DNA from 2 places in the Rhizobium sp. N122 genome. Region 2 is predicted to be linked to the other one. Evidence: predicted binding sites of a transcription regulator. Region 2 holds the regulator's gene; the other holds the start of a gene.
The links. Region 2 encodes LexA, which represses DNA repair genes until DNA is damaged. Its sites were predicted from a motif close to TGTTCNNNNTGTGTTCNG; they were not measured.
Positions count from the first base shown of each region.

Region 1: the regulator LexA is predicted to act here: its motif matches at 2,484-2,501, upstream of ATY75_RS23385 (helicase-related protein).

Region 1 is NZ_LOKU01000036.1:22,286-29,287, forward strand. It holds gene ATY75_RS23385 (helicase-related protein) at 1-2,321, opposite strand, end outside; gene ATY75_RS23390 (DUF3309 family protein) at 3,105-3,260, shown strand; gene ATY75_RS23395 (glycine zipper domain-containing protein) at 3,288-3,548, shown strand; gene ATY75_RS34705 (hypothetical protein) at 3,737-3,895, shown strand; gene ATY75_RS23400 (beta-ketoacyl-ACP reductase) at 3,987-4,712, opposite strand; gene ATY75_RS23405 (acetyl-CoA C-acetyltransferase) at 4,781-5,962, opposite strand; gene phaR (polyhydroxyalkanoate synthesis repressor PhaR) at 6,201-6,773, shown strand; gene ATY75_RS23415 (hypothetical protein) at 6,768-7,002, opposite strand, start outside.
Region 2 is NZ_LOKU01000027.1:8,941-15,942, forward strand. It holds gene eno (phosphopyruvate hydratase) at 1-475, opposite strand, end outside; gene kdsA (3-deoxy-8-phosphooctulonate synthase) at 617-1,462, opposite strand; gene ATY75_RS19835 (VOC family protein) at 1,462-2,355, opposite strand; gene lexA (transcriptional repressor LexA) at 2,552-3,271, shown strand; gene ATY75_RS19845 (ComEC/Rec2 family competence protein) at 3,252-5,669, opposite strand; gene gltA (citrate synthase) at 5,959-7,002, shown strand, end outside.

The DNA of each region.
Region 1 (7,002 bases), on a different contig from region 2:
CGATTTGCCTGACCTGGCTTCCACTGCAGCAGCGGCCGGATGATATCGGCAAGCCGTTCGAGGATGTCGATGCGCACGGCGCGCTTGCCGAGGAAGCGGAAGCCGGCGAGCTTGTAGAACATCCGCTCGAAACTCGGATCGGTGACGACGGAGGTGCGGCCGGCGGCAAGCACCGGAATGAGATCGCCGTAGCCCGGTTTGTCCAGACCGTCGTTCTTCAGCGCCCAGAGCAGCGTGATGAGTTCGGCCGGCGCCGGCTTCAGAAGTGCCGGGACGAAGATATGGTAGGCGCCGAAACGCACGCCGTAGCGGCGCATCGAGGCGCGCGCCTCCTGGTCGAGCGATTTGACCTCCTCGGTCACGTCGCGGCGGAACAGCACGCCGAGATTCTCGACGAGCTGGAAGGCCAGCCCCTTGGCCAGACCCTGCAGGTCCTCGGCGCGCGATAGATCGTCGAGCGGCTTCAGCACCGTGCTAATATGATGATTGACGAAGCGCTCGACACGGGCGGCGACATGATCGCGGGCATTGCCCGTCAACTGTTCGTCGGCCAGCAGAATCACGCGCGGACGCATGACGTGCTCGCTGCCCGAAAGCCGCGCCACCGGGTCGCCGATCCAACGGATCAACCCGTCCGAGCCGATTGCCAGGTCGCTGTTGCCGGCGGCGTGGATTCGCGCCGCACGGGCCTCGAATTCGAGCGCAAGCGCTTTCTGCGACGCAGCCTGAACCGCCTTGGCATCCGGTCCGTCCGTTCCCGCCACCGGCGTGAAACGGAATCCGCTCAATTGCCCTACATGATGTCCTTCAACGAAGACATCGCCATTCACACTGATTTCAGCTTCCAGCATCGCATTCTCTCTCAGGCGCTTCATGAGCACAGATGTCCTGCGATCAACAAAGCGTTTCGTCAACCTTTCATGTAACGCGTCGGACAATCGATCTTCGATTTCCCGCGTCTTTTCCTGCCAGTGTGTCGGATCGGCAAGCCAACCAGGCCGATTCGAAACATAGGTCCAGGTTCTTATCTGCGCGATTCGCGCCGAAAGCGTGTCAATTTCCCCATCTGTCCGATCGGAGCGATGAACCTGCTCCGCAAGAAATTGCTCATTCACCGTGCCATAGCGGACGAGATCGGAAAAGAGGGTCGAGATAAGATCGGCATGTTGTGCCGGGGTGATACGCCGATAGTCGGGAAGCGCGCAAGCCTCCCACAGTTTTTCGACGCGGGCCGGCCTGTCGGCAAGGTCGATGACCTCGGGATAACGCGAAAGCTGTTCCAGCGCCTGCTGGTCGACCGCAGGCAGCGCCCGCGTCAGCCCCGGCACGCGCGGCCCCGCCTCGAGGCTTATCCGCAAGGATTGAATCGAGGAGAAGTCCATCTCGGTCGTGCGCCACTGCAAAACCTTGACGTTGTCGAATTCGTGCCCCTCGATGCGCTGCACCAGTTCCTCGTCGAAGGGCGAGACCTGCCCGGTGACGCCGAAGGTACCGTCGCGCACGTGCCGCCCGGCGCGCCCGGCAATCTGGCCGAGTTCTCCCGGATTGAGATTGCGGAACTGGTAGCCGTCGAATTTCCGGTCCTGGGCGAAGGCGACGTGATCGACATCGAGGTTGAGACCCATGCCGATCGCATCGGTCGCCACCAGATATTCGACATCGCCAGCCTGATAAAGCGCCACCTGCGCATTGCGGGTGCGCGGGCTGAGCGCGCCGAGCACCACAGCCGCGCCGCCGCGCTGCCGGCGGATAAGCTCGGCGATGGCATAGACCTCGTCGGCCGAGAAGGCGACGATGGCCGAGCGCTGCGGCAGCCGGGTGATCTTCTTCTGCCCGGCATAGAAAAGATGCGAAAGCCGCGGCCGCTCGACGATCGTGATGCCGGGCAGGAGCTGCTGCAGGATCGGCTGCATCGTCGCAGCACCAAGCAGCAGCGTTTCCTCGCGGCCGCGAAGATGCAGGATCCGGTCGGTAAAGATATGGCCTCGCTCGAGATCGCCGGCGAGTTGCACCTCGTCGATCGCGACGAAGGCGGCCTTGGTCTCGCGCGGCATCGCCTCGACGGTGCAGACAGAAAATCGGGCATTGGGCGGCGAAATCTTTTCCTCGCCGGTGACCAGCGCCACATTCTGCGCGCCGACCTTCTCCACCACCCGCGTATAGACCTCGCGCGCCAGCAGCCGGAGCGGCAGGCCGATCACGCCGGTCCCGTGCGCGACCATGCGCTCGATGGCATAATGGGTCTTACCGGTATTGGTCGGCCCGAGCACCGCGGTCACACCGCGTCCGCTCAGAATCATCGGCTGCGAAGTCAGAGTCATGGTCCATGCAAATGAGGCAGGCAGCCCCCGGGAAAAGAGTGCCTCCGCGAGGGAAGCCAGAGAACACATGGACAGCCGCCGCCGCAAACGCAAGGGCAGATTTCAAAATGCTTCGGCGATTACGACCTTTGCGAGTCACGCGTAGCGCCCGGATCTGCGAATCGGAACAGCGTGAGAACGAATCAGCGACGAATCGCTGACTCCTGCTGATTCAGCTTTTGTTCACGGCTAAGTATTGATTTTGAATCACTTTTTTCCACTAGATGCTGAATCACCGTACTCCCTGTCCCTCGCATTTTCGTCGCCACGAACAACGACTCCGTCCGGCGGCGAGCAATCGTAAATTGCGCCCGAAATTAACCTGTCGACCAAAGCCGGAACGAATCGGCGACGAATCGCCGACCCTGTCGGTTTCGCGTTTCGTTCACGGCCACATCTGGTGGCGACATTGCGTCCATGCGCTAGATGCGGATCGCCGACCGGCCTCCCTGCTCCGCCTTGCCCCATCGGCATTAATCTTTCGAAAGCCGGATTCAGATGCCGTTAAGATCGATGGCGCCCGATCAAAAACGGAACGAATCGCTGACGAATCGGCGACATCGGGACCTTCTTGCTTTGTTCACCGCAACATATTGTATTTAAAGATCTTTTTAACCATATGAGCAGGTTTCCGCTGGGTCGTGGGTCAGGAGGCGTCACATTTCCTGGCGTAACCGGGAACAAAAATCGCCAATGCGTGTTTCTCGTCCATTCAAATTGCCGATGAAATGAAGGAAACACACCATGCTTGGCACGATACTTCTTGTTATCCTCATTCTGCTCTTGATCGGAGCCTTGCCGAATTGGGGTTATAGCCGTGGCTGGGGCTATGGACCTTCTGGCGGTTTGGGGCTAGTTCTCGTGATTATCATTATCCTTGTACTCATGGGCCGCATCTAAAGGCCAACAAACCTGGGGAGTTACGACATGATGAAGAAGATTGTTCTTATTGGTGCCCTCGTCGGCGCCCTGGCATCCTGCACAGCGACCGAGCAGGGCACGGCGATCGGCGCCGGCACCGGTGCGGTCATCGGCGGTGCCGTCACCAACAGCTGGGGTGGTGCCGCCGTCGGCGCCGTTGCCGGCGGTCTCACCGGCGCTCTCATCGGCCAGTCGGTCGAACGCCGCGGCTACTGCGTCTATCGCGACCGCTACGGCCGCCGCTACGAGGCCCGTTGCCGCTACTGACCAGCAAAAGCATTTCGGACTTCCCAACGGGCGCTTCGGCGCCCGTTTTTCTTTGCCCGCCTGTCAACACGGTGTTGACGATCGGTCGCGAAAGCCGAACCTACCGACTCCGTCGGGCAGGGGCATATTTCCTTCATGAGCGCAGTGGGTAGGCCAAGCCGCCCGGCGCATTTGAAAGGAACGTTTCCATGGGTCAGATTTTCCTGAATTCCGCCGTCGCCATTCTCATCGCCTCGGCTTTCCTGGCAACCGCGATCTCAGCTCTTCGCGGCCAGGATCGCCCGCTGCAGCGCGTACCGGCCAAGGCTCCCCGACGGCATCCCCCAAACGCCGGCGACCGCTCCTGAACTTCCCCAGGAGGGCATCCATACAAAAAGCGATAGCGCATCCGGCAGGACACACTATCGCTTTCAAATCGAATCCGATTTTCGAGGTAGGTTAGACGAAGAACTGCCCGCCATTGGCCGTCAGCGTCGAGCCGGTGATGAAGCCGGCATCGTCGGAGGCGAGGAAGGTCACGCAGCGCGCGATCTCCTCGGGTTCGCCGAGGCGGCCGACGGGAATCTGCGGAATGATGCGTTCGTTCAGCACCTTCTCCGGCACGGCGAGCACCATCTCGGTCCCGATGTAACCGGGGCAGATGGCGTTGACGGTGATGTTCTTGGCCGCCCCTTCCTGGGCCAGCGCCTTGGTGAAGCCGAGATCGCCGGCTTTGGCCGCCGAATAATTCGCCTGACCCATCTGTCCCTTCTGGCCGTTGATCGACGAGATATTGACGATGCGGCCGAAGCTGCGGTCGCGCATGCCGGTCCAGACCTGATGCGTCATATTGAACAGGCCGGTGAGGTTGGTATTGATCACCTCGTGCCATTGCTGCGGCGTCATCTTGTGGAACATCGCGTCGCGGGTGATGCCGGCATTGTTGACGAGCACGTCGACCGGCCCGATCTCGCTTTCGATCCTGGCAATCCCCTCGCCGCAGGCGGCATAATCCGAAACGTCCCATTTGAACACCGGAACGCCGGTGGCCTCGTGGAAGGCTTTGGCTTTCTCGTCGTTGCCGGCATAATTGGCGGCAACCCTGTATCCGGCGTTTTTCAGCGCCACGGATATCGCCGCGCCGATGCCGCGTGTACCCCCGGTGACCAAAGCCACTCTGCTCATGTTCCGCTCCCTTTTTGTTTTCGCCCCGCCGTGGCGGGATTTTCAATCAATGACGGATCGCATGCTGTTTAAAGTGCTTCGAAGCACATGGCGACACCCATGCCGCCGCCGATGCAAAGCGTCGCCAGGCCCTTCTTGGCACCGCGGCGCTTCATTTCGAACAGCAGCGTGTTGAGAACGCGCGCCCCCGAAGCGCCGATCGGATGGCCGATCGCGATCGCCCCGCCGTTGACGTTGACGATCGCCGGATCCCAGCCGAGATCCTTGGTGACGGCGCAGGCCTGCGCCGCAAAAGCCTCGTTGGCTTCGACGAGATCGAGATCGCCGACCAACCAGCCGGCCTTTTCGAGCGCCTTGCGGGACGCCGGAATCGGGCCGGTGCCCATGATGGAAGGATCGACGCCCGCCGTTGCCCAGGAAACGATGCGGGCGAGCGGCTGGATGCCGCGCCGGACCGCTTCAGCTTCGCTCATCAGCACCGCCGCGGCCGCACCGTCGTTGAGGCCGGAGGCATTCGCGGCCGTAACCGTGCCCTCCTTGTCGAAGGCCGGGCGCAGCTTGCCCATTGCCTCCAGTGTGGCGCCGTGGCGGATATATTCGTCGGCATCGACGGTCACGTCGCCCTTACGCGTCTGGATGACATAGGGGATGATCTCGTCGGCAAAGCGGCCGGCCTTCTGCGCCGCCTCCGCCTTGTTCTGCGAGGCGACGGCGAACTGATCCTGCTCGTCGCGCGAAAGCTGCCACTGACGCGCGATATTCTCGGCGGTGATACCCATGTGGTAACCGTGGAAGGCGTCCGTCAGGCCGTCCTTGATCATCGTGTCGACCATCTTCGCGTCGCCCATCTTGACGCCACCGCGCAAGTGCATGGCATGCGGCGCCATCGACATGGATTCCTGGCCGCCGGCAACGATGATCTTGGCGTCGCCGGTGGCGATCTGCTGCATGCCGAGTGCGACGGCGCGCAGACCGGACCCGCAGAGTTGATTGACGCCCCAAGCCGTCGCCTCCTTCGGAATTCCGGCCTTCATCGCCGCCTGGCGGGCGGGGTTCTGGCCCTCGCCGGCAGCGAGCACCTGGCCGAGGATCACCTCATCCACTTCGCCGGCATCGACGCCGGCGCGCGCGAGCGCACCCTTGATGACGGCCGCGCCGAGTTCATGCGCGGGGACTGATGCGAAAGCGCCGTTGAACGAGCCAACGGCCGTTCGACCTGCGCTGGCGATGACGATGGATGAATTGCTCATGGTGACGCTCCTCGTTTTCGTCTCACTTACATAAGACGAAACTGGCAAAGCTTGGAGCGCAAGTCAAACGCGAAGACCGGCCGCCGTCATTTTTCGGCGGTCGCCGCGAAAGCCCGATTCATCTGCTCTGTGAAAGGTTTGCCGCATCGCACAAAGAGATTGTCACCGGCCTTCTTTTGCGTCTACAGTCTGAAGTGGAGGAATATCCATAATTCAGACGGGGGTCCAGGAGACTGATATGGCGAAGCATGAGGGTCAGATAGTCATCAAGAAATACGCCAATCGCCGGCTATACAATACGGGCACCAGCACCTACGTCACGCTGGAAGACCTGGCGGAGATGGTGAAGAAGGGCGAAGAATTTACCGTCCAGGATGCAAAAAGCGGAGATGACATCACCCATTCGGTGCTGACCCAGATCATCTTCGAACAGGAATCGAAGACCGGCAACACGCTTCTCCCGATCTCCTTCCTGCGCCAGCTCATCACCTATTACGGCGACCAGATGCAGATGGTCGTGCCGAGCTTCCTCGAACATTCGATGCGCGCCTTCACCGAACAGCAGTCGCAGATGCGCGAGCAGGTGAACCGCGCCTTCGGCGAAACACCGCTCGGCAAGAACCTGCAACTGCCGATGCAGATGGTCGAAGATCAGGTGCGCCGCAATACCGAGCTATTTCAGCAGGCGATGCAGATGTTCTCGCCCTTCATGACGCCGCCTGCCAAGGAAAGCCGCAAGGCCGAAGCCAAGGATATCGATGAGCTGAAGGAACAGCTCCGCGCCCTTCAGAACAAGCTCGACAACCTATAATCCGATCGAGACATCCCGCCCGGCGCTTCGGATCGAGACGGCAAACCCGCCGATCACATCGATCAGAGCGATCGTCATCAAAATGAAGAAGACCTGCGTCGCAGCATCCCGGACGAGCAGAAACTCGACCAGGAAGGCGATGAATACCAGCATCGACAAGATGTGGTTGATGAGGTTGCCCGGGCCGGTTCTGGTTGCCTTCAGGATTTCGAAAAACAGCACGACAAGC
Region 2 (7,002 bases):
TCGGATTGTCGGCATGGGCGCCGCCGTTGATGATGTTCATCATCGGCACCGGCAGCAGACTTGCGGAAGCGCCGCCGACGTAACGGTAGAGCGGCAGGCCGGAGGCCTGGGCGGCAGCCTTGGCGACGGCGAGCGAGACGCCGAGGATGGCGTTGGCGCCGAGGCGCGACTTGTTCGGCGTGCCGTCCAGCTCGATCATGATGTTGTCGATCTGGATCTGGTTTTCGGCGTCGATGCCGCCGATCGCGTCGAAGATCTCGGTATTGGCGGCATCGACCGCCTTCTGTACGCCCTTGCCGAGGTAGCGCTTGCCGCCGTCGCGCAGCTCGACCGCCTCATGGGCGCCGGTCGAAGCGCCCGAGGGAACGGCCGCGCGGCCCATGCTGCCGTCTTCGAGATAGACGTCGACTTCGACGGTGGGGTTGCCACGGCTATCGAGAATCTCGCGGGCGATGATATCGGTGATTGCAGTCATCGGTTCTTCCTGCTCGGTGGGTGATCAATCGTTCGAAGCCTGTCATAATCGAAGGCGTGCAAATTACAATGGCGCATTGCTGCACCTTCGACCTGCATGTCCGATCGTCGCTATAACACGAACATGTCAGGCTTTTGACTGTCAGCCCTTGGCGACGGCATCGAAGGCCAGCAGCTTTTCCAGAAGCCGCGGCATGTCCTTGAGGTAGACCATGTTCGGGCCGTCGGACGGTGCGTTGTCGGGGTCCTGGTGGGTCTCGACGAAGACGCCGGCAATGCCGGTCGCCACCGCCGCGCGCGCCAGCGTTTCCACGAATTCCCGCTGACCGCCGGAGGATTCCCCCTGTCCGCCCGGCTGCGCCACCGAATGGGTCGCATCGAAAATGACCGGCGCACCCATCGACGCCATGATCGGCAATGCGCGCATGTCGGAAACCAGCGTGTTGTAGCCGAAGGAGGCGCCGCGTTCGCAGAGCAGCACGTTCGGATTGCCGCTGGCGTTGAGCTTCTTCAGCACGTTCTTCATGTCCCAGGGGGCAAGAAACTGGCCCTTCTTGACATTGACGGCACGGCCGGTCTCGGCGGCGGCGATCAGAAGGTCGGTCTGGCGGCAGAGGAAGGCCGGGATCTGCAGGACATCGACCACCTTTGCCACTTCGGCGCATTGCTCGGCGGTGTGAACGTCGGTCAGGACGGGAAAGCCGAACTCCTTCTTGAGATCGGCGAAGACCTGCATGCCCTTTTCAAGGCCGATGCCGCGCTCTGCCGACAGCGAGGTGCGGTTCGCCTTGTCGAAGGAACTCTTGTAAACGAGACCGATGCCGAGCTTTGCACAGAGCTCCTTCAGCGTGCCGGCAACCATGAAGGCATGGTCGCGGCTCTCCATCTGGCAGGGGCCGGCAATCAGCGACAGGCGGCCGGTATTGGAAAAGGTGACCTGGCCTGCGCCCGCGCCGATCCTGACTTCCGAATTCGTATCAGTGCTCATCATCTTTCCTCGAAGGCGAAAAGCGTGCCCTGCCCGGGCGCCGGCTTCACCAGAATACGATTGTTCTTGCGCGTGTAGGTCACTCCGTTAGCAGCCAAATGCGCTTCTGTCACGGCAAGATCGGCGACGGTGAAGCGGATGGCCCGGCCGCGCAGGCCGCGGTCGGCGGATGAGATGGCAAACTCGAAATAGGCCTCCAGCCCTTCCGGCGTCATCAGGCTGATTTTCGCATTCGGCGCCGCGATATTGACGCCGAAACTGGTTTTCTCGACGGCCGACTGCGCCATGACAAGGCTGACGAAACCGGCGAAGGCGGAGGCATCAGGCGCGCACAGCGCGATCTCGGCGATGCCGGTCACGCCATTGGCATGTGTCTCCAGCGCGCCGCGGTCGGCCGGCAATGGATTGATGCGTTGGCAGGTGAAGAGAAAGAAATCGGGTGCCCGCAGATCCGCGGCAAAGGCCAGTTTGAAGCTGCCGATGCCTTTGGAACCGTCCGGCATTTTCATCAGCCGGCTGAACTCCAGCATCTCGCCGGCGCTCAATCCGCCTGAAATGAAGCTTTGATGATCGAGGCCGGCATCCTCGGTGCCGAAAACCACGGCCGAAAGCCCCTCATCGCCGCAACGGAAGCGGAAGGCCCGGTTGCGGGCGGTGAAGACATTGCCTTGCCGCGCCGAGGACTCGCTCTCCTCGACGCTGGCGATACCGAGCGGCTCCAGATAGGTCTTGTCGGCGAAGAAGACGCAGGCATTTTCCGTTCCGAAGGGATGACGGGCATCGGCCGCAACGGTGAAGCCGAGCTTGCCGAGTCTTTCGCGCGCCAGATCGATATTGACGACCGGCAGCACGACATGATCCAGTGGGTGCGGCTTGGCGGAATTCGTGTTCATGATATCCCCTCCTGCAATTGCGAAGAGATGTGCGACGGCGCCTTCCTCAATGCAAGACATGGCGCCGATCCGGCGAATGAAAATAAAAATCTCAACGAGTTGGCGCCAAGTTTTACGGAAATTTAGCTACTTGCGGAACACATATGGAACATATAGTGTCTGTTCTGGATTTGTTTCAATCAGGGGTCACACGCCGATGCTCACGCGCAAACAACAGGAGCTTCTCCTTTTCATTCATGAGCGCATGAAGGAATCCGGCGTTCCACCGTCCTTCGACGAGATGAAGGACGCCCTGGATCTGGCCTCGAAATCCGGCATTCATCGCCTGATCACGGCGCTTGAGGAACGCGGCTTCATTCGCCGCCTACCGAACCGCGCCCGGGCGCTCGAGGTCATCAAGCTTCCGGAGGCCTATAGCCCCAGCATTCAGCCCCGGCGTGGTTTTTCGCCGAGCGTCATCGAGGGCAGCCTCGGCAAGCCCCAGCCGGTCGCCGCCCCCGCACCCGCAAAACCCGTCGCCGACAACGGCAACTCGGTCTCGGTGCCGGTCATGGGCCGAATCGCCGCCGGCGTTCCGATTTCGGCGATCCAGAACAACACCCACGACATCGTCGTTCCCGCCGACATGCTCGGCTCGGGTGAGCATTATGCGCTGGAGGTCAAAGGCGATTCGATGATCGACGCCGGCATCTTCGACGGCGACACGGTGATCATCCGCAACGGCAGCACGGCAAGTCCCGGCGACATCGTCGTCGCCCTCGTCGATGACGAGGAAGCGACGCTGAAGCGCTTCCGCCGCAAGGGCGCCTCGATCGCGCTTGAAGCCGCCAACCCGGCTTATGAGACCCGGATCTTCGGGCCAGACCGCGTCAAGGTGCAGGGCAAGCTCGTCGGTCTCATTCGCCGCTATCACTGACGCTGGACGGGCCGGTTTCGGCGAAACTATTGCTGCGCCAGTCATAGGCGCGATGGCGTATCCACGGCCGCGACAGGCTCTCGAATGCGGTTGCGACCTCCAGGCCGGCGTCCGCGAAGCGCAGCTCGACGGAACCGGTCCTGCGTAGCGTCTCACCGGTAAAGAGCGTCGCGCCCGAGCGGCAGCTATTGAAACGCAGGCGGACAGACGTGACGACGATATCGGAGGCATCGCAGGCCGGACCGAGATAGGCGGCATTGTCGATGACGGTGACGACGCGCCCATTGCCAAGCCTTGATGTGCACCAGGCCTTTTTGACACAGGAAAAGCGGTTTGTTTCACCGCCCGCCGCCGCCCGCATCGCCGTCCTCGCTTCGATCTGCTGATCGTGGGAAAGCCTGACGCGGCGGTCTTCTCCCTCCGGCGGGATAGCAGGGCCTTCCAACATCTTCGGTGGATGATGTGTCGGCAGGACCAGTGCTCTCTGCCACTGGTCGAAAATGAAATCCGGCGGGTTTTCGCGGTTGGAAGCCATTGCCGCCACTGCAACGAGCGCGACCAGACTGCCATCCTCCGAAATCACCAGATCCGGCGGCCGGGGGACCGGCAGAACCAGCAGGAAGAGCGTCGAGACGGCGAGGGTCGATGTGCCGGCATGGCGCAGCCGGGTGCGCAGCAGTGTCAGCAGCAGGAAGCCGGCCACGGCGACGGCGAAATACCAGGCGGGCAAACGGCCGACGCCGATATCGCCGCCCCAGCCGGACACCGTCTTGGCGACAGCGATCACCAGATCGAGGCCGAAGCCGACCACCTCCCAGAGCGGAGCGTCCAGGCCGAACGGCATGAGCAACATTGCCAGCAGCCCGGCCGGCATGACGATGAACGAGATGATCGGCATCGTCGCGAGGTTTGCCGGCAGGCCGTAGGCCGTCAACCGATGAAAATGCTCGATCGAAAACAGCGCCGTGGAAAAACCGCCGATCAGCGACGTCAGCAGGACGCCACCGAAGAAACCGGCGACCGCAACGACCGGCCGGAAGATCGGCAGCTTGAGCAACGCGTTTTCGCGGACGCGCCGGTCCTTCCACAACTGATAGCCCGATACCAATGCCAATGTCGCGGCAAAGGACATCTGGAAGCTCGGGCCCAGCACTTCGGAGGGTGAAATGGCGATGATGACAAGCGCCGAGAGAACGACATTGCGCAGGCTGATCGACGGCCGATCGAAGAAGACGGCGATCAGCATGATGGCCATCATGATGAAGGCGCGTTCGGCCGAGACCCCGAATCCGGAGATCAGGTAATAGGCGGTGACGGCGATGAGCGCGCCTGCGGCGGCGATCTTCTTTGTCGGATAGGCTTGGGCGACGCCCGGAAAGAGGCTGAGCAGCATCCGGAAGCCGACGAAGAAGATGCCGGCCGACAGCGCCATGTTGAGACCCGAGATCGCGACGATATGGGCGAGGCCCGACTGGCGCAGCGCCTCCGTCGTCGCATTCGAGATCGCGCGCCGCTCGTCGGTCACCAGGGCGGCGGCAAAGGCGCCGGTATCACCGGGCAGGATCGACCTGATGCGGTCGCCGATGCTGCTGCGCAGCCGGTAAAGCCATTCGAGCATAGCTTCCGACGTCGACCTTGCACCCTGCGGGCCCGCCTCCAAATCTTTCGCCGGAGCGCCGTAGAAGAAGCCGTTGGCGCCGATGCCGTCGAAATAGGCGCCGAAGGAGAAGTCATTGAGTTCGGGAAGTGCGGGGCCCGAGGGCGGCGTTAGCCGCGCCCTGCCGGTGATAATGTCGCCGATCTCGAAAGGCGTGTCGGCGCCGCGGACAATCGCGGTTACGCGCCCCGGCGGCCGCTTCAACTCCGGCTCGTCTGTGGCCCTGACGGCGAGAATGTAGCGCCAACGCCCACGGCCGTCGCCTTCGCGCCGTTCGACACGGCCGGTCAGCGTCGTCGTCACGGATGAATCGAGGATCACGGTCGATGCCCGCCAGCTCTCGAACTGTGCGCAGAGCATGCCGCAGACCACAAGTGCAAGCGCCAACAACGTCGCTCGCAACACGGCCCGGCTACGGTCGGTGATGAGAACCGCAATGGTCAGCACCGACAGCGAGAGCAGTAATGTCAAAAGCGGAAAATCGGATTCGGCCAGAAACCAGAAGGATGCGCCGGCGCCGAGGAAGACCGGCGAAAACAGCAGCAGGCGGCCGTGATCCGCCTCCTCGCCCAGCATGGACCTGCAAGCGCGCAAGGATTGGCGGGCTGCGGCCGGCAGCCGGTGGCGCCAGGGCGTCGCCGACTGCGTCCTTGCCGATGGCGTCGCCACCACAGGCAGAGAAACGCCGGAGGATCCGGCGCCAGCTTCCGGCCGCAATTCGACTGTCGTCAATTCCTGCATGCGCCGCCCAAGTCACCCGCGAAGGCGCCCAGAATGCAACCTCCCAACAAATCGGGCAAGGATAATCGATTGAAATATGAGGGAAAATCGCGAGCGCCAAAAGGCCAGTCGAATCATTGGCTTCCGATATGCACGCTGCTCATCGCTGCAGTGCCTAAAAGGTGATACTGCAATGCACAAAATGCCGTCACGGTAACTTGGCATTAGCTTCGCGATCATATAGCTATCGGTGAGGACGCTTAACCCCTATGGCGCTTTTATGGCGCCACCGCCATTTCGGAGGATCAGCATGACGGATCAAAGCGCTACAATAAAAATCGGTGACAAATCTGTCGACCTAGCCGTCAAGAGCGGCACGATCGGCCCGAGCGTCATCGATATCGGTGCTCTCTATAAGAACACCGCTTCCTTCACTTACGATCCGGGTTTTACCTCGACCGCATCCTGTGAATCCAAGATCACCTACATCGACGGCGACGAAGGTGTGCTGCTGCACCGCGGCTATCCGATCGAGCAGTTGGCCGAGCATGGCGACTTCCTCGAAGTCTGCTACCTGCTCCTCTACGGCGAACTGCCGACCACCGCGCAGAAGAAGGATTTCGATTACCGTGTCACGCACCACACCATGGTGCACGAGCAGATGAGCCGCTTCTTCACCGGCTTCCGCCGCGATGCGCATCCGATGGCCGTCATGTGCGGCTGCGTCGGCGCGCTTTCGGCTTTCTATCACGACTCCACGGATATCACCGATCCGCACCAGCGCATGGTCGCCAGCCTGCGCATGATCGCCAAGATGCCGACGCTTGCCGCGATGGCCTATAAGTACCATATCGGCCAGCCCTTCGTTTATCCGAAGAACGACCTCGATTATGCATCGAACTTCCTGCGCATGTGCTTTGCCGTGCCTTGCGAGGAATATGTGGTCAATCCGGTGCTTGCCCGCGCCATGGACCGCATCTTCATCCTGCATGCCGATCACGAGCAGAACGCCTCGACCTCGACCGTCCGCCTCGCCGGTTCGTCGGGCGCCAACCCGTTCGCCTGCATCGCGGCCGGCATTGCGTGCCTCTGGGGCCCCGCCCATGGCGGCGCCAACGAAGCAGCGCTCAACATGCTGAATGAGATCGGCTCGGTCGACCACATTCCGGAATATATTGCCCGCGCCAAGGACAAGAACGATCCGTTCCGCCTGATGGGCTTCGGCCACCGCGTCTACAAGAACTATGATCCGCGCGCCAAGATCATGCAGAAGACGACGCATGAGGTGCTCGGCGAGCTCGGCATCAAGGACGATCCGTTGCTCGAAGTAGCGATGGAGCTGGAGCGCATCGCG